3 regions of the Nocardia sp. NPDC050697 genome follow, and region 2 is predicted to be linked to each of the others. Evidence: riboswitches for the same ligand, from Rfam matches in the RefSeq annotation. Region 2 holds a riboswitch; each other region holds the start of a gene.
The links. Region 2 has a riboswitch for cobalamin ahead of AB0H71_RS18985 (ABC transporter substrate-binding protein). Riboswitches for the same ligand answer to the same signal wherever they lie in the genome.
Positions count from the first base shown of each region.

Region 1 (6,737 bases), on a different contig from region 2:
CTTCGCCGCCTCCCGGATCACCCGGCTACCGGCCGCCGCCGCGAAGGTGCGCAGCGCGCTCGGATAGCAAGCCGGATGCCCCGCGGGGTGGCCCGCCGTAACGGGCCACCCCGGGATCAGGTCAGCGCAGCGCCCGCGCCGCCGCGACCAGGTTGCGCAGCGCGGCGGTCACCTCCTCGGTCCCGCGGGTCTTGAGCCCGCAGTCCGGGTTGACCCACAGCCGCTCGGCCGGAACCGCTTGCAAGGCCAGCGCGAGCGCGCTCCGCACCTCCTCGGCGCCCGGAACGCGGGGCGAGTGGATGTCGTAGACGCCGGGGCCGATGCCGAGGTCGAAGCCGATGGCACCGAGATCGTCGAGCACCTCCAGGTGCGAGCGCGCCGCCTCGATCGAGGTGACATCGGCGTCCAGGCCGCGGATCGCCCCGATGACCTCGCCGAACTCCGAGTAGCAGAGGTGCGTGTGGATCTGGGTGGCGTCGGCGACGCCGGCGGTCGCGAGCCGGAACGCCTGCACCGCCCACTCCAGGTAGGCGGCCTGGTCGGCCCGGCGCAGCGGCAGCAGTTCGCGCAGCGCGGGCTCGTCGACCTGGATGACGCCGATACCGGCCGCCTCCAGGTCCAGCGTCTCGTCCCGGATGGCCAGCGCGATCTGCCGCGCGGTGTCGGCCCTCGGCTGGTCGTCGCGGACGAAGGACCAGGCCAGGATGGTGACCGGGCCGGTCAGCATGCCCTTGACCGGCTTGCTCGTCAGCGACTGGGCGTAGGTGCTCCACTCGACGGTCATCACCGCCGGGCGCGATACATCGCCGTACACGATCGGCGGGCGCACGCAGCGGGTGCCGTACGACTGCACCCAGCCGTTGCCCGTGGCGGCGAAGCCGTCGAGCTGCTCGGCGAAGTACTGCACCATGTCGTTGCGCTCCGGCTCGCCGTGCACCAGCACGTCCAGCCCGATCTCCTCCTGGACCGCGATCACCTCGGCGATCTCGGCGCGCATGCGGGTGTCGTACTCGGCCCGGTCGATCGCGCCGCGGCGGAGTTCGGCGCGGGCCACCCGGATCCGGCCGGTCTGCGGGTAGGAGCCGATGGTGGTGGTCGGCAGCAGCGGCAGCCGCAGCCGCTCCTGCTGCAGGGTGCGGCGCTCGTCGGCGGGCGCGCGGCGGGTGGCGTCGGCGTCCAGATCCGCCAGGCGTTCGCGGACCGCGCGCACGCGCAGCCGCGGGTCGGCCTTGCGGTCGGCCACCGCGGCGCGCGCGATCCCGAGCGCCTCGGTCTCGCCCGCGGTGAGCGCGGTGGCGAGCATCCGGATCTCGGCGATCTTCTCCGCGCCGAAGGCGAGCCAGCCGCGCAGCCGCTCGTCCAGGCCGGTCTCCGGGGCCAGGCTGTAGGGGACGTGCAACAGCGAGCAGGAGCTGGAGACGGCGACGGTGACTCCGGCGTCGCGCAGCCCGGTCAGCCGGGGCAGCGCGTGGTCGGGGTCGACGCGCCAGATGTTGTGGCCGTCGACCACTCCGGCCACGATCAGCGTGTCCGTGATCGACCGGGCCGCGGCCAGATCCGCGTCCGCACCGGCGACGAGGTCGATGGCGATGCCCTCGATCCCGGTCTCGGCCAGCCCGGGCAGCGCCGCGCCGAGCCGCCCGAAGTAGGTGGCGACCAGGATCGCCGGGCGCGCCGGTAGCACCGCCAGCCGCCGGTAGGTGCTCCGCACCGCGGCCAGTTCGGTCTCGGTGAGATCGGTGACCAGCGACGGCTCGTCCAGCTGCACCCACTCCGCGCCCGCCTCGGCGAGCAGCCCGAGCAGCCGCTCGTAGAGCGGGAGCAGGTCGGGCAGCCGGTCCAGCAGGTCGCTGCCGTCCACCGACTTGGCCAGTTTCAGGAAGGTGATCGGGCCGATGACGACCGGGCGGGCGGGCACGCCGAGCGCCAGCGCTTCGCGCAGCTCGGCCAGCGGCTTCTCCGGGTGCAGCGCGAACACCGTGTCCGCGGCGAGTTCGGGCACCAGGTAGTGGTAGTTGGTGTCGAACCACTTGGTCATCTCGAGCGGCGCGACCTCGGCGGTGCCGCGGGCGGCGGCGAAGTAGCGGTCCAGGTCGCCGGCGATCCCGGCCACCCGCCCTGGCAGCGCGCCGAGCAGCACAACGGTGTCGAGCACCTGGTCGTAGTAGGAGAAGGTGCCCGTCGGCACGGAATCCAGTCCGGCGTCCCGAGCCGCCGTCAGCTGCGCGGCCCGCAGCTCCTTCGCGACAGCGTGCAGGCTCGCGGCGTCGGCGCGCCCGGCCCAGTACGCCTCGGTGGCGCGCTTGAGCTCCCGATTGGGCCCGACGCGCGGAAACCCCAGCGCAGTCGCGGTGAAATCATTGCGCGAGTTCGACATTGATGAGCTCCAGAGTCAGCGGCAAAGACCGCCACCCATAACGAGCGCACGCTGCTGGAGCCCGACAAGCATCGTTTCCGTGCCCGGGTCCACACGGCGTAGCGCCCGATCCACGAGGCGACGGCCACCGGGGACGGCGTCTCCGGTACAACGGGCAGGTCTTCGGACTCGTGGGCATCGACCCGAATCGGGTCGGCCCCGGGGGCCCGGGGCTGGTCCTACCGACCGTCGCTTCCCAGGCGGGTGCCCAGTGCGGGTGACGGCTGTCGTTCCCACTCACCGCTGCGGGACAGTCCCGGATTCCCACCGGGTTCCCCCTCACCCGCCGGATGTGTTCGGCGGGCTTCGACGCCATCGGACGGGTCAGGGGCTCCTTCGACTCCGCCTCCGGCGAACCAGCTGCACCGACGAATATAGCCAAGCCGGATGGGATCGCAAAGGGCGCCGTCGTCCCCGGCGTGCGAGTGCAGGCGTATCGATCGACAGCTCAGGCACCGTGCGGCGGCAGGAAACGCAGGGTTACCGTCTGGCCCGCGGCGGTGCGCTCGCGTGCTATCGCCAAGACGCCGGGCCTGACCACGACGTCGAGGCGTTCGCCTTCGCCATGCGTAACGCCGGCGTGGTCGCCGTCGGTCGTCATGTTGAGCGGCGGGTAGGCGAGGGCGAGGACCAGCGTTCCGCTCGGCACATCGACGTACCCCATCGGAAGGGTTTCGGTACGTGGCTCGTGTTCGAGGCCGTCCTCCGGAATCGGGCGGACACCCGGCTCGACCGGTGGTGAGATCCAGAGGGTTCCGTCGTCGCTGCGACGCACCTCGTGGTGGCCGTCACCGTGGGCTTCCTCGACGTAGACGCGCAACCCGTCGAGCACCAGTTGCGCGCTGCCCTCGGCGGCGAGTTCGTCGCCGTGGACGTCCCAGCCACCGAACCGCGCCCCCGCATCACACAGAACCAGGAAAAGCCCGTCATGCACGGGATTTCGGATCGATCCGAGGTATTTCACGATGGTTCAGCCTACTGCGGGGGGATCCTTCGGTAATCCCCTCGCGCGGCGGCGGTGGCGCTCCGACGTACAGAAACAGCTGCGCACCGCCGCCTCAGGACCGGTCGAATTCCCCACCGCGGACGCCTGCGGTGAAGGCGGCCCACTCACCGGGGGTAAGGACCAGCGCAGGACCCGACGTGTTCTTCGAGTCCCGGACGCCAACCCGACCATCGTCCAAATGAGCGACCTCGACGCACTCGTTGCTGCCGCCGCTGAAGCTCGACTTGAACCACCGGGCGTTGGATAGGTCCGCTGTCACTGCTCGTACTCCCTTGCTATGCGCCGGAGCGCCTGCTTGCTGTCTGCCACGGATAAGCTGGCGGCTGCGAGACCGTCGAATGTCTCCCGGTACTGCTCGATGGCCGCCGGCTTGTCGTAGTACATGTTCCCACGCCAGCCCTCGACGAAGACCGTCGGCTTCTCGCCCGTGACCCGATCGAAGTCCAGGATGATGAAGGGGCCGGGCGCCGCACCGAGGGGATAGCCAGCGGTGAACGGCAGCAGCCGGATGGTCACGTTCGCCGGCAGATCCGCGAGGGCGAAGAGCTGCTGTTTCATCGTTTGCGGGCTGTGCACCAGGCGCCGGAGAACCAGCTCGTCCAGCACGAGTTCCACCTGCACCGGAGTACGCCGCCGCGAAATGATCCGCTGCCGGTTGAGGCGGACGCTCATCAGTTGGTCGAGCTGCGCCGCGGAGAAGTCCGGGTAGAACCGCCTATCCAAAGCCCCCGCATATCCGGGCGTTTGGAACAGCCCCATGATGATGTCGGGCCGGTACACCGACAGCTTGGTCGCCGCCGCCTCCAAGCTGACGTACAGCTCGAAATCCTTGCGGATCGCGGCGCTGAACTCGTCCCACCACAGCCCCTCGCCTTCGTTCGAGGCCGCGACCTTTGCCAATTCCAGGAGCCCGTCCAGTTTCTCGGTGGTCTCGTACACCTCGCACAGGGCACGGATGTCGAGCAGCCGGATTCGGCCCGCCTCCCCCTTCTCCAGGCGCTGCAGAGTGCCGGTCCCGCGCTCGATCAGCCTCGCGGCGTTGGCAATCGACATCCCCGATTCGAGGCGCATGTCCCGCAGGTGACGGCCGAGCTGGCGGCGCGGGATCGTCGTCGGGGGCTTCTTCGGACTGGGCATTGTGGGCGGCTTCTTCCTGATGGTTGGGCCGGTTGGGCGCGGATGAATGGGTGGCGCGGTCCGGTATGGCGGGAACAGTGTCCAGCCGGTTGCCGGGACGCGAAATGGCAAGCAGTGGAACGTCTTCTGGGTCTATGGGCCGATACCTCTGGGCGTGCCATTGCAGCATCCCACCGGCTCGGAACCGTTGTCTACTGGCGTTGAATCGACCGGCGATGGGCAGGGGGCGCGGCATGGTGACAGTGGACGAGCGATGGCTGGATTGCGGCTTCGATCCCGACCACCTGACCCCGCAAGCCGCCGAACTCATCCTCCGGTGGCACCGGCACGCCCCCGGCCACCACTGCCTCCCGGAAATCGCGGCACTCGCCTTCCTGTCCGAACCCGCCGCCGGGCACGACTGGGAGTAGCCGTGGACAGGCACATACGGATCGCGTTCGCATCCGGCCCGACCTTCGACTACCGGGTCAGCGACACCGCGGCCGAACACCTCGAGAGCACCCTGCGGGACTGGGCCCCGGACGCCGAGATCACCGTGGACAACCACCTCACCGACACGCTGCCCGCGATCCCCTGCGCAGCCCTCTGGGAGCCGTGACGCGGTGGAAGCGGTACCCGGCCGGGTGTGGACCGACTACGGTCGGGTACGACCCCCGCACACCCGCGCTGAGGTCCGGAAGGTCAGGCGATGAACGCTACCGGCGATACCCCCGGCGCTCTACGGCAGGAGTTCCCCGCCGCGGCCGAAGAGCTGGCCCGGGTCCGCACCAGGCTGCGCGAGTGGCTGGCCGGTGTGCTCACCGACCCCGCACACGCCTACGACCTGCTGCTGGCCGCCATCGAGGCGTGCACCAATGCGGTCGAGCACGGGCACCATGAGGATCGGCGGCCCATCCTGCTCGAGGCGCGGGTGCAGCGGGACATGGTCCGGGTGACCATCACCGACCACGGGTCGTGGAAGACACCAGCCACGGGCGCCACGCACCGGGGCCGGGGGCTGGCGCTGATCGGCGCGCTCGTCCCCGAGTCCCGCATCACCGTCGGCGACACCGGCACCGTCGTCGAACTCGCCGCACCCCTGCTCGCCACCTGAGCCGGGGGCCGAGTGATTCAGGTCGACTTTATCGGCCCCGTCGCGGGTGCCTTCACGGCCGTACTCGCGGCCGGGCTGATAGCCACCGGACCGGCAATCGCACTGACCAGCGATTCACTGTGGGACGCGCTGTGCCCCGCCCTCGTCACCTTCCCGATCGGCCTCGCCCTCGTGGTCCAGACCTACCGCTGGCGCCGCACCGCCCGGCGCTTCGACGCCGCCGCCGTCCCGGCCGAGGCCGAGATCCGCGCGGTACGGATCCGCGCGGGCGGCGAGAACCCCGATGTGGCCGAACTGCGGGTCCGCATCACCGGCCCCGGCTTCGACACCTTCGAGGCGGCCTGCGAGATACCGACCGGCGTCCCGCACCCGCGCATCGGCGACCGCCGCCGGGTGCTGGTCGACCCCGCGGACCTGAGCTTCGCCATCGGGTACGACCACCTGTTCGACGAACAGTAAACCGGCCGATACACCTCCCGTTGTCCTTTCGGTAAACACCCCATTGACGAATGTCGATGACATATGTCAGTCTAAAACGGCACTCGACAGCGCGGAGAAGCTGTCGCACAGAACCTTCCACTCGCCACCCCCACCCGCCGTCGACGCACGTCAGCGGTACTGCTGGGATCGAGGTCATGACCGATGCATCCGGAAAACCCCAGGGGCGCGAAGCCCAGCGGCTGCGCACCCGGGATCGCGTGCTCGACGCCGCGATCACCGAGTTCGCGCGCACCGGCTCGGCGGAGGCCGATATCGCGGCCATCGCCGAGGCCGCCGGCGTCGCGCGCGGCACCTTCTACTTCCACTTCCCGACCAAGGAGCACGTGCTGCTGGAGCTGGAGCGCCGCGAGGAGACCCTGCTCGCGCAGAAACTCACCCGATTCCTGCGCGCCGAGCACGATCTGCGCGGCGCGCTCGCCGAGACCGTCCGGCTGGTGCTCGCGCTGGAGCGCAGGCTCGGCAACACCCTGTTCCGCGAGCTGCTCGCGGTGCACTTCTCGCCCAACCGCGGCGACGGCGATCCCAGGGACTTCCCGATGATCGCCACCGTCGCCACCGAGATCGAGAACGCGCGCGACCGCGGC
Region 1 is NZ_JBFAHY010000001.1:1,248,318-1,255,054, forward strand. It holds gene AB0H71_RS06225 (nuclear transport factor 2 family protein) at 1-67, shown strand, start outside; gene metE (5-methyltetrahydropteroyltriglutamate--homocysteine S-methyltransferase) at 122-2,377, opposite strand; cobalamin riboswitch at 2,513-2,718, opposite strand; gene AB0H71_RS06235 (hypothetical protein) at 2,865-3,380, opposite strand; gene AB0H71_RS06240 (DUF397 domain-containing protein) at 3,475-3,681, opposite strand; gene AB0H71_RS06245 (helix-turn-helix transcriptional regulator) at 3,678-4,559, opposite strand; gene AB0H71_RS06250 (hypothetical protein) at 4,793-4,969, shown strand; gene AB0H71_RS06255 (hypothetical protein) at 4,972-5,157, shown strand; gene AB0H71_RS06260 (ATP-binding protein) at 5,248-5,652, shown strand; gene AB0H71_RS06265 (hypothetical protein) at 5,665-6,111, shown strand; gene AB0H71_RS06270 (TetR/AcrR family transcriptional regulator) at 6,288-6,737, shown strand, end outside.
Region 1: it holds a riboswitch for cobalamin, as region 2 does, so the genes downstream of both, metE (5-methyltetrahydropteroyltriglutamate--homocysteine S-methyltransferase) here and AB0H71_RS18985 (ABC transporter substrate-binding protein) in region 2, are expected to answer to the same signal.

Region 2 (6,737 bases):
GGATCGGCCCGATCACCGTGGCCGGGTTCCTCACCGCCTTCGCGCTCTCACACCTGTAGCCGGAGCCGCGGTCACGGGCCAGGAGCGTCGAGCCTCACGCACAGGTCGGATACTGCGCCACCGGGAGTCACACGGGCGGGCCTGGGCCGAGCAGCCGGTCGAGGCGCTCGCGCAGAGTGGCCGAGCCGCCGAGGCCGGGCAGGGCTGCCACCAGCGCGGTGGCCAGGTCCAGGGTGTCGAGATCGTCGCGGCGGGCGCGAGCGTGCAGAACCTGCATGGCTTCGGTGGCGCTGATGCCGTAAACCAGCATCAGCGCTCCCTGGGCCTGTTCCACCGGCGCGGCGGCGTCGGCGAGTTCGGGCAGCAACTCGGCCAGCGGGTCGGGGCGAGTCTCCGAGTGATCGTCGCTCATAGATGTTTCATTGCCGAAACCCGCGGCGGCTATGCCGGATTCACTGATGACGAGTTCGTGACGACTCCGCTCACCGGTTTGCCGGAGCCGGAACCGGGCATCGGTCGTGGGCGCTCACGTCGGGGGCGGTACCACCGGATCGTCATCGCTCCGGTGGCTCGGGGTTGACGTCGCCGTGGTGTGGCTCGGGCGTGGCGGCGGGGTCAGCAGGAGGTGGTCGACCCGGTTGCGCAGCGTCGTCGACGGTGGCAGGTGCCGGGCGGCGGCGAGCAGTGCCCGGGCCAGGACGGTTACCGGCTGTCCGGTCTCGGTGGCGCGCCAGTCCAGCACCTCCCGCGCCCGCTCGGCGGGCACGCCGTGCAGCAGCATCAGCATGCCGACGGCCTGCTCGCGTTCGCGGTGCTCGCTCAGGAACCGGGCGAGGCGCGCGTCGACCACGGGCTTCTCGGCGGCGTGCAGCGCCTGCTGCAAGTCGAGGATGACCCCGTGGGCGCCGATCACGTGCTCGCCGCGACGGATCGGCTCGGCGCCGACCCCGACCCAGCGCGAGCCGCCGGCCCGGTCGATCACCCGGTGACTGCCCGCCGCCACCGGCGCGCCGCGACGAATCCGCTCGAGCAGCCCGGCCACCGCGCCGCGGTCGGCGGGGTGCTCGTGGCTGCTCAGCAACGCCGTACTCGGCTGGACCTCACAGGGCCGGTATCCGTACACCGCCGCGGCCCGATCGCTCCAGGAACCCGGGCCGTCGAACTCGAGCCGGAACCGGCCCGCACGCACCGGCGCCGCCTCCGGGGTACCTGTGGCCGCGGTCGTGTCCATGGCTGCTGCTCCTGATCGGGAGGTGGCGGGGTGCGCACCGATTCCTACGCCTGCGTATCGACCGGCGCGGGCAAATGATGCTGTCGCCTCGGCCACTTCCCCCCGAAGCGCTGCATCACCCCTGCCCTACGGAGCGAGACTCACCGAACCCGCGGCCGCCGCCAGACCCACCGGAAGAGCCCAGCTCCTCTCGACGAAATCGGCCGCTGAACAGCCCCAGCCCGCCGCGGACCCGAAGCGGGAGCTACGACCGCGCGGCGAGGACCCGCGAGGGCGGGGTGGCTTCGGCGGGGATCGAAACAGCATGACCGTGCTCAGCACGGGTAACCCTCTTCACGTCGTGTCCACCTTCGAGGAAGGGTCACCGCCGATGTCCCGTCCGGCTGCCCACCCCCGCCCGCGCAGGCCCGGCGCCGATTCCTACGACGACATCGAGCCCGCCTTCACCGAGCTCGCCGCGCTCGACCCCGGCGCCCCGGCCCGGGAACGGATGCGTGAGGACATCATTTGCCGATGCCTGCCACTGGGTGAGCACATCGCCTCCCGGTTCTCCGGGCGCGGAGAACCCACCGAGGACCTGCGCCAGGTCGCCTCGCTCGGAGTGGTGCTGGCGGTGGACCGCTTCGACGTCACCCAGGGAACGCCGTTCGTGGCCTTCGCGGTGCCCACGATCATGGGCGAGGTCCGCCGCCACTTCCGCGACCGGACCTGGGCGGTGCAGGTCCCGCGCCCGGTCAAAGAACTCCAGCAACGCCTGGCCCCGGCGATCGAGACCCTGCTGCACCGCAACGGACGCATGCCCACCGCGCGCGAACTCGCCGCCGAGCTCGACGCCGACCTGCACGAGATCACCCAGGCCATGCTCGCCCGCAACGGCTACCACTCCGACTCCCTCGACGCCCTGCACACCGACAGCGATGGCGAGACCAGCGACATCTCCGCCGCGGTCACCCTCGGCGCGAACGAACCCTGCTACGACCTGCTCGAGAACGCCATCGCGGTGCGGCCCCTGATCGCCGCCCTGCCCGAACGCGACCGCAACATCTTGATCTGGCGGTTCTTCGACGGCCTCACCCAGCGCCAGATCGCCGACCGGGTGGGCTGCTCGCAGATGCACGTCTCCCGCATCCTGACCCGGGTCCTGAACCAGCTGCGCGAACAAGCCCTCGCCGAACCCACCCCCACCCCCGCCTGAGCCGACCAGCGGGAAATGCTGGCGCGCGGTTGCGGCGAGCAGGTGTCGGCTTCCGCGGCCCCGGGTATGTCACCCGCGCAGGCACGGCACCGGGGTTGGAAGGACAGGCGATGAACGCAGGCGGTGGTCCCGCTCCGCTACGGCAGGAGTTCGCGGCCGCGGCCGAGGAACTGGCCGGGGTCCGCGCCCGGCTGCGGGAATGGCTCGGGGGCGTCCTCACCGACCCCCGCCACGCCTACGATCTGCTGCTGGCCGCGAGCGAGGCCTGCACCAACGCCATCGAACACGGCCACCACAGCGACCGGCGCCCGATCCTGCTCGAAGCCGACGTCGAGCACGACACCGTGCGGGTCACCGTCACCGACCACGGCCAATGGAAACCGCCCGACGACACCGGCGAGGCGCCCGAGCCCTCCCACCGCGGGCGCGGTCTGGAACTGATCGGCGCCCTGGTTCCCCGATCCCGGATCACCGTCGGCGAGTCGGGGACCGTGGTCGAACTCGCCGCACCCCTGATCAGCAGCTGAACCACCCGGCAGGCCGTCCGCACCCAGTACTCCAAATCACGCACGCCCCAGCCGTTTGCGCGACCGCAGCGGTGGAATACAACCGGTGACGTCACGGCTCCTCACCACCTCGAACACCGGGTGCAGGGCCGCGACGGGCAGCACCGCAACCGCGCCGGGAACCTCGGCGGGCGGTCTGCCTCCACGCTCCCTGCCGAGTGCGTCCACGGCCGGCGAAGAAACTCGGCGGTGACAGGGTCCGGCCATCGGCTTACCCGGCAGGGAACCCCTCCCCTTCTCCGCCGTGCCGTCCTCGGCGATGCACGGACATCGGACCCGGCTCGTGGGTTCCATCACCGAGCGCACGGCCCGGAAATACCTGTCCGAGCCGCTGCATTGAATATGAGCCGACAAGCAGAGATCAGCTGAGCTCGGATAGGAAGGCGGCGGCCATGGACCTCGGACTCGGATCCAGGTCGGGAAGCGGGCGTGAGGGACGAAGCCCCGCCCGGGCCTCGGGCTACACGGGGCGGGGTGGGCGGTGACCATGGCGACGACATGGTTCGTGCGGCTGGGGCTCGGCGACCAGGTAGCGGTGCTGGCCGACCCGGCCGCGCCCTTGTCGCCGGGGCTGGTCGCGGCGGTGTGGTCGGCCACCGAACCGGTCGTCGTCCCGCTGCGGCCCGGTGACGAGACCTCCACCGCCTACCGCCTCGACCCCGCGATCGTCATCATGCTGACCCGGCGCCGCGACCGGCTCCAGCACTGGTGGAGCGAGCTGCAACCGGACCAGCAGGCGAGGTTGCTCGAACACCGCCACGACTGGCTGCCCGAGTCCTACCGCCACATCCTCGCCGACGCCGAAGGAGTCCTCACCCAAAGCACCTGCCCCGAAACCGGTGCCACCCGGCTCCGAGGCTCCCCCCTGACCCGAGTGTTCCTGGAATGGCAGGCCCGCCGCGCCGCCGCTGCCCCCTGAACCGTCGCGCGTATCGTCGGCAGCGTCGTGCTCATCCACCGGGCCGGTGACCCGGCGGGTCACAGCAACCGGGCGTAGGCGCGGCCTTCCCGCATGCCGAACTCCACGCGGCGGGGAAACGGTGAATTGTCGGAGTTCTGGGTCCGCGCGATCGCCGCGATCGCCCAGTCGTGCAGCGACTCCGGCAACCGATGTCTCGACCCATCACCGCAGCCGACGAAGGGATCACCGTGCAGAGCCGGCGCGGTGATCCCGACCTCGACGACCTCGACCACGACGGGGCCGTGCTCGAGCGCCAGCACCGGCAGCCGTCAACCTTCACTCATGTAGCAACCGTAACCGACCGCCCCGGTCCCCATCCATCGGAGTGCGACGACGAGGCGGCCGTGTGGTCCCCTGAGTGCCGGTGACCGGTTGTCCTCTATTCGACCGACATGGCAACTATCCGGCTATCCAACGTGGTGGGGGTGGGATAGAACGGTGCCGAGCGCTCGCCGCGTGCTCACGGGGCGGGTGCGGCCGCGTCCCAGCTCATTCTCTGCGGGTGGACGACACTCCCCCGAGCCGGGGCGCGGCCATCCACTCCGCCGCCGGGCGCGAGCCCGCCCGCGCCCGGCGGCGCGTAACCCGGTGTCCCAGGGGACAACCCCTCGTCCGCGGGGGCTGCTGCGGGGCACCCGGGAGTAGGGTCGGTGGCGGCGCGGCCGGGAAATAAGCAGCCACGGCCGCGCCACCCGGTTACGGGGTGGTGCCGCCGGAGCGCATTCGATCGGTCACAGGTCTTCTGCCCCGGCGGCACCATCCCGGCCGGAGCCCCGCGGCGCGCTCACCCGTTGGTGGGCTGCTGCGTAGGAGAACGCGCGCGTTGGCGATCCCGGCCCTGCCGGTCCCCCGCCGAGTGCGACCGATCGCTAGACATTCGGCGTCGGTGCAGTGTTTACACCGTCAGGGTCGGGTTAGACCGTGCGCAACGTCCGCCCCGCTCATCCCGGGCCCGACCTGCGGTGCGAGCGGGCGGACGGGAGCGCCCCAGGTGCGGCCGTCCAGCACAGTGGCGGCCGATGATCCGGGGCTGCTCCACCCCAGCCCCCCTACCTGCGGACCGGTGCCGGCGATGCACACGGTGAACACGTGAACGGTCCTCGACCGGTCTCCCCCGGCAGGGGCCGCGAACGGCCCAGCACCGAGCTGTTCTCCCTCCCAAGGATGGCGCCACCCCGCCGGATCGGTGGCTCCGCTGTGCTGAGCCGTCCCACCGGCAAGGGCGTCATCGCAAGCGCTGCGGCCATCCGCGCCACTCCCCCTCCGGTGTCACGCGACCGTAACGGTGGGTCAACTGGACCATCCCGGGCGTCGGACCACGCACCTGGACTCACTCCCTGACCCGATCCGCCGGACCGTCACGACGACCATCGAGCCGCTCGTTGACCCGTATTCACCTCGGTCAGTCATGCAATTCGGAGTACCCGGTAGCATCTGCGCTGCGGTCGACGAGGGAACACCGGTGAGAATCCGGGGCTGACGCGCAACGGTAACGGCTCACAGGGCCGGAGCCCGACTACTCGGCGATCGCGGTTTCCGCTTTTCACGGCTCCGCGGCTGAGCCCTGATCGAAGGGTCGACGCCCCATGCGTTCGCTAGGTGCGCTGTTCGCGCTGTCCATTGCCCTCACCGGGTGCGCAGTTCCCGGAGACACCGAGGACAGGGCCGCGGCGCCCGGGTTCCCGCTGACGATCGAGAACTGCGGACGGTCGGTGACGGTGGCGGCCCCGCCGCAGCGGGCGGTCGCGCTGAACCAGGGCTCGACCGAGATCCTGCTGTCGCTCGGGTTGGCCGATCGGATGGTCGGCACCGCGACCTGGACCGATCCGGTGCGCGCGGATCTGGCCGACGCCGCGGCACGGGTGCCGCGGCTGGCCGTGAACAAGCCGTCGCTCGAGGTCGTGCTCGGCGCCGAGCCGGACTTCGTCTCCGCCTCCTTCGGCGGCACGCTCGGCACCGGCGGTGTCGCCGACCGCGACAAATTCGACCAGCTCGGGGTGCCGAACTACCTCTCCCCCACCGACTGCGAGGGCCGCACCTCGAGCGTGAACTCCGACGGCGGCCGCAGCGAGCCGCTGCGCATTGACGCGGTCTACACCGAGATCTGCGAGCTGGCCGCGATCTTCGCGGTGCCTGAGCGCGGCGAGGCCCTGGTCGCCGCGCTCCAGGCGCGGATGGCGGCCGCCACCAAGACGGCGGGGGTGAGCCTGGCGTTCTGGTTCTCCGATATCCGCACCCCCTACATGGCGGGCTGCTGCGGCTCCTCGGGCATCATCGCCGGCGCGACCGGCGCGCGGAACGTCTTCGCCGACACCACCGACGAGTGGCCGCAGGTCAGCTGGGAGAGCGTCACCGACCGCGACCCGTACGCGCTGGTGCTGGCCGATCTGAGCCGCCGCACGATCGACGGCGACGCCCTGGACAGCAAGATCGCCTTCCTGGAGTCGCACCCGGTCACCCAGCGCATGGCGGCCGTGCGGGAGAAGCGCTACGTCGTGGTGGCGGGCGCCGACCTGAACCCCTCGCTGCGCACCGTGGACGGCGTGGAGAAGGTCGCGGCGGCGCTGGCGCAGTGGGGACCGGGGCGCTGACCCGGCGCGGCGGGCCAGCGGTGGCGCTCATGCTGACCGCCGGGATCGCGGTGCTGGTGGTCTCGATCGCGATCGCACTCACCATCGGCCCCGCGAACCTGTCGGTGCGTGAGGTCTACGCGGTGGTCGGCGAGCACCTGGGGTTCGGCGCGGCCGAGGTGAGCCGGATCAAGGACGGCATCGTGTGGGAGCT
Region 2 is NZ_JBFAHY010000005.1:84,194-90,930, forward strand. It holds gene AB0H71_RS18950 (ZIP family zinc transporter) at 1-59, shown strand, start outside; gene AB0H71_RS18955 (ANTAR domain-containing protein) at 128-412, opposite strand; gene AB0H71_RS18960 (PAS domain-containing protein) at 527-1,231, opposite strand; gene AB0H71_RS18965 (SigB/SigF/SigG family RNA polymerase sigma factor) at 1,602-2,426, shown strand; gene AB0H71_RS18970 (ATP-binding protein) at 2,537-2,953, shown strand; gene AB0H71_RS18975 (hypothetical protein) at 3,480-3,911, shown strand; gene AB0H71_RS18980 (hypothetical protein) at 3,971-4,213, opposite strand; adenosylcobalamin (AdoCbl) riboswitch at 5,380-5,530, shown strand; gene AB0H71_RS18985 (ABC transporter substrate-binding protein) at 5,540-6,544, shown strand; gene AB0H71_RS18990 (iron chelate uptake ABC transporter family permease subunit) at 6,574-6,737, shown strand, end outside.

Region 3 (6,737 bases), on a different contig from region 2:
GTGGCGAAATGGGTGGGCAAGTGCCCCGGCTGCGGGGCCTGGGGCACCGTCGAGGAGACGGTGCCGGTCATCGCGGCCGCGGGCCCGGCCGCGCGCAAGGCCATGCTGCCGAGCACCGCGGCGGCGCCGATCTCCAGCATCGACTCCACGGTCACCAGAGCGCGCTCGACCGGGGTCGGCGAGCTGGACCGGGTGCTCGGCGGCGGCGTCGTGCCCGGCTCGGTGGTGCTGCTCTCCGGCGAGCCGGGGGTGGGCAAGTCGACGCTGCTGCTCGAGGTCGCGCACCGCTGGGCCGCGGCGCGCGACGAGCGCTCGCTGTACGTGACCGCGGAGGAGTCGGCCGGGCAGGTGCGGCTGCGCGCCGACCGCACCGGGGCGGTGCACGAGCGGGTGTACCTGGCGGCCGAGTCCGATCTGGCGGTGGTGCTCGGCCACGTCGAGCAGGTGCGGCCGACGCTGCTGGTGGTCGACTCGGTGCAGACCATGATCGCCCCGGCCGAGGACGGCGTGATCGGCGGCGTCAGCCAGGTGCGCGCGGTGACCGCGGCGCTCACCTCGCTGGCAAAGGCGAGCGGGATCGCGGTGCTGCTGGTCGGCCACGTCACCAAGGACGGCAGCGTGGCGGGCCCGCGCACGCTGGAGCACCTGGTCGACGTGGTGCTGCAGTTCGAGGGCGACAAGAACACCACGCTGCGCATGGTGCGCGGGCTGAAGAACCGCTTCGGCAGCGCCGACGAGGTGGGCTGCTTCGAGCTGCACGACTACGGCATCGTCGGGGTGGCCGACCCGTCCGGGCTGTTCCTGCACCACCGCACCGACACCGTGCCAGGCACCGCGGTGACCGTCGCCATGGACGGCAAGCGGCCGCTGGTGAGCGAGGTGCAGGGGCTCACCGTCGACACCCAGGCGCCCGCGCCGCGGCGCGCGGTGAGCGGGCTGGACTACAACCGGGTCTCCATGATCCTGGCGGTGCTGCAGAGCCGCTGCGGGGTGTACGTGGGCAAGCAGGACGTCTACGCCGCCACCGTCGGCGGCATGCGGCTGGTCGAGCCGGTGGCCGACCTGGCCGTCGCGCTGGCGCTGGCGAGCGCGGCGCGGGATGTCGCGCTGCCGCCGGGGTGGGTGATCCTCGGCGAGGTCGGGCTGGCGGGTGAGGTGCGCCGGGTGACGAATGCGGCGCGCAGGCTGGCCGAGGCGGAGCGGCTCGGGTTCGGCACCGCGCTGGTGCCGCCCGGGTTCGATGCTCGCAAGACCGGGATGAAGGTGCACGAGGTCTCCGACGTGCGCTCGGCGCTGCGGTTGGCCGGGCTCCGGCGCGCGCGCTCCGCCGAGCCGGGGCGGTCCGCCGAGCCCGCGGAGGTCGGCTGAGCCCGGCCCGCGCTGCCCGGCCCCGCCGCGGCGTTCGGCTGGGCCGCCCGCTCAGGCGATGTTGAAGGGCTCGGCGGTGCTCTTCACCCCGCCGAGCTGGGCGAGCACCGCGTAGGCGCCGGACGGGACCGGCACCCGCTCGCCGGCGCAGTTCGGCTGCGAGGTCGAGCCGGACCAGGTGACCGTGAACGCCGCCTGCTGCCCGCGCTCCAGCGTCCTGATGTCGGGCTGCCCGTCGGGGTAGCAGTCCACGCTGTTCCACAGCCTGCGGGTGCCGTCCAGCGTCTGCACCGAGATCTGCTGCATGCCCGAGCCCATGTCCCGGCTGCACGGCGCCGCGGAGATATTCGTGATGACGATGCCGAACACCGGCTGCTCACCCTTGCGGTAGGTCGGCTGCCCGACGCTCACCTTCACCGCGAGCGACTGGTCCGAGCAGGGCGCGACATCCGAGGCGGCCGTGCCGCTCGCCGCGCTCGAACCCGAGCCGCCCGCCGGCGGCGCCACCTCCGTCGTGGTGCTGGTCGCGGCGGCGCCGCCGGGTGAGGTGCCGCCCCTGGCGACCATCACCACCAGCCAGATCACCAGCGCGAGCGCGAGGACCAGAATGCCGATGGCGAAAACACGACGTCGCCAGTAGATCTCGGGAGGCAGCGGCCCAGTGGGTTCCAGCACGCCTCAACGGTAAGCGCAGCGCCTGGATCGCGGGCCGAGGGCCTCGGCGTGTCGGCCGGGCCCGGCCGCCTCGGACCAGCTCTACCTGGGCGGATGCCCGGACAAGTGGTCAGACGGCTTCGCCGACGTCCCCGATCACGTGGTGCAGCCATGCCTTGCCCTCGGCGAGCTTGTAGTTCACGCAGGCGATGGCGAGCGTGCCCGCCTTGACCCGCTCGGCCACGATCGCCGAACGCTCGGTGATCAGGTTGCCGGTCTCCACCACGTGCCGCGCCTCCAGCTCGTCCACCGTGGAGAGCCCCTCGCGCCTGCCCGCCAGAATCGAGGGCGCGACCCGCTCGACCACGTCGCGGATGAAGCCGCCGGGGACGGCGCCGCCGTCCAGCGTGTCGATGGTTGCCTTCACGGCGCCGCAGCTGTCGTGGCCGAGCACCACGATGAGCGGGACGTTCAGCACGGCGACGCCGTACTCGATGGAGCCGAGCACCGAGCCGTCCACCACGTGACCCGCGGTGCGCACCACGAACATGTCGCCGAGGCCCCGATCGAAGATCAGCTCGGCGGCGACGCGAGAATCGCCGCAGCCGAACAGGATTGCGGTCGGGTGCTGCCCCTCCACCAGCTTCGCGCGGTCCGCCGCCCCCTGACCGGGGTGCTCGAGCGTGCCGTTGACGAAGCGGTCGTTACCCTCGCGCAGGGACTTCCACGAACTGATCGGGTTGGATCCAGGCATAGCGACCATTGTGCAGGACGAGGTGGGAAACCGTGAGGAGAGGCGCCGCCGCGCGCACACTGCCGGCCTACGGCGCGATCGACACCGATGTGCTGATCGACTGGTACGCCGCCACCGCGCGGGACCTGCCCTGGCGCAGGCCGGGGGTGACGGCGTGGCAGATCCTGATGAGCGAGATCATGCTGCAGCAGACGCCGGTGGTGCGGGTGGAGCCGATCTGGCGGGAGTGGGTGGCCCGCTGGCCGGTGCCGTCGGCCATGGCCGCCGCCTCGCAGGCCGAGGTGCTGCGGGCCTGGGGCAAGCTCGGGTACCCGCGCCGGGCGCTGCGGCTGCACGAGTGCGCGACGGTGCTGGCCGAGCGGTACGGCGACGCGGTGCCCGACGATGTCGAGGCGCTGCTCGCGCTGCCCGGGATCGGCGCCTACACGGCGCGCGCGGTGGCCTGCTTCGCCTACGGGCAGCGGGTGCCGGTGGTCGACACCAATGTGCGCCGGGTGGTGGCGCGCGCGGTGCACGGGCTCGGGGATGCCGGGAATCCGTCGCCGCGCGATCTGCCGGAGACCGAGGCGCTGCTGCCCGCCCCGGTGCGGCGGGCGGCGGTCTTCTCGGCCGCGCTCATGGAGCTGGGCGCCACCGTCTGCACGGCCCGCGCGCCCGCCTGCGATGCCTGCCCGCTGCCGCGCTGCGCGTGGGTCGCCGCGGGGCGGCCCGCGGCCGAGGTGGTGCGGAAGACCCAGAAGTACGAGGGCACCGACCGCCAGGCGCGCGGGCGGCTGCTCGACGTGCTGCGCGCCGCCGAGGGGCCGGTCGAGCGGCTGCGGCTGGACCTCGCCTGGCCGCGGGATCCGGGGCAGCGTGGCAGGGCGCTCGACTCGCTGCTCGTGGACGGGCTGGTCGAGCAGACCTCGGACGGGCGCTTCGCCCTGGCCGGCGAAGGGGAGCGGTAGCGCAACGGGCCTACCGCGGCTACCCCGCCGAGCTCAGCGTGCGAGGACGTCGTGCAGGAACGACTGCACCTCTTCGCGGTAGCGCTGAGGTTGCTCGTCGTGCACGAGGTGACCGGCGCCCTCGACCCACACGTAGCGGGTGTCCGCCCGTTCCGCCATGCGCCGCATCTGCCCCGGCGGCGTGATGGTGAATTCCCCCTCCAGCAGCAGCGCCGGAATCCGCAGCGCCGCCCACTGCGCCCAGAAATCGCGGCCGCCCCACTCCTCGGAGATATCCCGGAATGTCGCGACCGCCCCGTGCAGCCGATATCCGTCGGCATCGCGGCGGAATGCGCGCAGGAAATAGCGCCCCGCGACCTCGCCGAAATAGCCGAGCACCGCGTCCTCGTCCGGAAAGGGCTGGGGCCAGCCCTCGATCATGGCCGCCCACCCGGCCGCGGTGCGCCCGCGGAAATCCGGCGCGATGTCCTCCACCACCAGAGCCCGCACCCGCTCCGGGTGCGCGGCCGCGAAGACCCACCCGTGCAGCGCCCCCATGGAGTGCCCGATCAGCACCATGGGCTCGGCGAGCGCCGCGGTGGCCGCGGCCAGATCGGCGACGAACGCCTCGGTGCTCGGCTCGGCGGGCGCCGGACGGCCGTGCCCGGCCGCGTCGAAGGTGTACACGTGGCCGAACTCGCGCAGCCACCCCAGCTGGTCGCTCCAGGTTCGCGCGCTCCCCATGAGCCCGTGCAGCAACAGGATGGGCACCCCCGTGCCGCCTTCGTCGTAGAGCATGGGGACCGAGCGTAGGCGGCGCGAGCCGCTACGTTGGAGCCATGGCTGTTGTGAAGATCAATGCGATCGAGATTCCCGAGGGCGCCGGCGCCGAGCTGGAGAAGCGCTTCGCGCACCGGGCGCACGCGGTGGAGAACTCCCCCGGCTTCCTCGGTTTCCAGCTGCTCCGCCCCACCGCCGGCGAGAACCGGTACTTCGTGGTGACGCAGTGGGAGTCCGAGGAGTCCTTCGCGGCCTGGCGGGACGGCCCGGCGCGGGAGGCGCACGCGGGCGAGGCGCGCAAGCCGGTGGCGACCGGGGCCTCGCTGCTGGAGTTCGAGGTCGTGCTCGACGTGGCGGGCAAGCCGCAGGGCTGACCCGGGTCGCGGCCACCCCCCTCGTCACCGTTGTTGACGAGGGGGGTTTGCGATGTCACAGTTTCCGTGGAAGAAGCGAGGGTGCTGCGGTAATCCGGTGAGACTCCGGAGCGGTCGCGCCACTGTTCACAGCCAGACACCGGCATCGTCGCGCCACCACGACGGGGACGCGTACGCCCCAGGAGGAACTACATGGCCATCGCGCACTCCCCCGCATCCCGGGTCTCGGAATCACTCGCCACCGTTCTGGTCACGGTCGGCGTCGTCCTGCTCGCACTGCTCACGCTCTACCTGGTCGGCTTCGACCAGGGCGCGGTCTCCCGCTCCGGGATGTACCTGCACGAGCTGATGCACGACGGACGACACCTGCTCGGCCTGCCGTGCCACTGACCGAATCCCGGAGGACCCTGCTGCTGCGCGGGCTGCTCGCCGGGGTGCTCGCGGGGCTGCTCGCCGCCACCGTCGGCTACTTCGTCGGCGAACCCAAGGTCGAGGCCGCCATCGCCATCGAGGAGGCGGCCGCCGCGGCCCATCCGCACACCGGCGAACCGGCCGGGCACTCGCACGACGAGGACGAGGCGCTGGTCAGCCGGAGCGGGCAGAAGGCCGGGCAGTTCCTCGCGCTCGGCCTGGCCGGCGCGGCGTTCGGCGTGCTCGTCGGCGCGGCGGTGCACCTGCTGCGGCGCTTCGGCACCGGGCCGCTCTCCGGCCTCGCGGTGGCGCTGGCCGGCTGGCTCGCCATCGTGGCGGTGCCGTTCTTCAAGTACCCGGCGAATCCGCCCGCGGTCGGCGATCCGGAGACGATCGACGAACGCACCTGGCTCTGGGTGGCCGCCGTGCTGCTCGGGCTGGTCGCGGTCGCCGCGGCGGCCTACGGCTACCGGTTGCTGGCCGGGCAGCTGCGCTCGGTGCGGCTGATCGGCGGGGTCGCGGCCTTCGTGGTCGTGGTGATCCTCGGGTACGTGCTGCTCCCCGGCGTGAACGAGGTCGGGGCGGATTTCCCGGCCAGCCTGCTATGGGAGTTCCGGGTGTCGTCGCTGGCGGTCTCCAGCACGCTGTGGGTCGCGCTCGGGTTGCTGTTCGCGGCGCTCACCGAGTTCGCGGCCGCACCCCGTACCCCGGTAGGGGAAGGGGTCGCTACCGCGGCGTGATCCGCGGTTCGCTACGCGACGGGCAGTGTCGGCGGTATGGCCGACACTGCCCGTTCGCTCATCCTTCCCGCCACCGGTCCGGCGGCGCCACGCCCGGTCCGGGTGGCCTGCGCCGGATTCCTCACCGCGCTCGGCGCGGGCGTGCTGGAGGGGCTGGCCCGGGTCGGCGACACCGGCGCCGCCCCGCTGCTCTGGCGCGGCGCGCTCTACCTGCTCGTCCTCGCGGTGGTGCTGCGCATGGTGCACGGTGACCGCTGGGCGCGGGCGCTGCTCACCGTTGGTATCGGCGTCGCCGGGGTGGCCTCGCTGGTCGTCGAGCCGGCGGCCAGGCTGCTCTCGGCGGACTCGCTCGCCGACCCGTTCGCCGAACTCGGGCCCAGCGGCCTGCTGCTCGCCGGGGTGCGCGCGGTGCACGTGCTCGCGGTGCTGGTGGCGGTGCCCGCCATGTACACCCCGGCCGCCCGGCGCTGGTTCGCCTGATCCGGCGGCGCCCCCGGTGCGGGAGCGCCGCCGGGCCGGTCAGGACTCGAAGGTCGCGTCCAGCGCGATATCGGAGACACCGGCGAGCGCCTTGCTGACCGGGCAGCCCGCCTTGGCCTCGGCGGCCGCGGTGGCGAACTGGTCGGCGTCGATCCCGGCCGCCCTGCCGCGCACGGTCAGCGCGATCCGGCTGATCCGGAAGCCGCCGGCCGGGTCGGGGCCGAGCGTGACGTCGGCGGTGACGTCCAGG
Region 3 is NZ_JBFAHY010000003.1:606,878-613,614, forward strand. It holds gene radA (DNA repair protein RadA) at 1-1,368, shown strand, start outside; gene AB0H71_RS14680 (hypothetical protein) at 1,420-2,043, opposite strand; gene AB0H71_RS14685 (carbonic anhydrase) at 2,153-2,776, opposite strand; gene AB0H71_RS14690 (A/G-specific adenine glycosylase) at 2,809-3,723, shown strand; gene AB0H71_RS14695 (alpha/beta hydrolase) at 3,757-4,500, opposite strand; gene mhuD (mycobilin-forming heme oxygenase MhuD) at 4,542-4,856, shown strand; cobalamin riboswitch at 4,892-5,019, shown strand; gene AB0H71_RS14705 (CbtB-domain containing protein) at 5,049-5,246, shown strand; gene AB0H71_RS14710 (CbtA family protein) at 5,237-6,007, shown strand; gene AB0H71_RS14715 (hypothetical protein) at 6,044-6,487, shown strand; gene AB0H71_RS14720 (OsmC family peroxiredoxin) at 6,527-6,737, opposite strand, start outside.
Region 3: it holds a riboswitch for cobalamin, as region 2 does, so the genes downstream of both, AB0H71_RS14705 (CbtB-domain containing protein) here and AB0H71_RS18985 (ABC transporter substrate-binding protein) in region 2, are expected to answer to the same signal.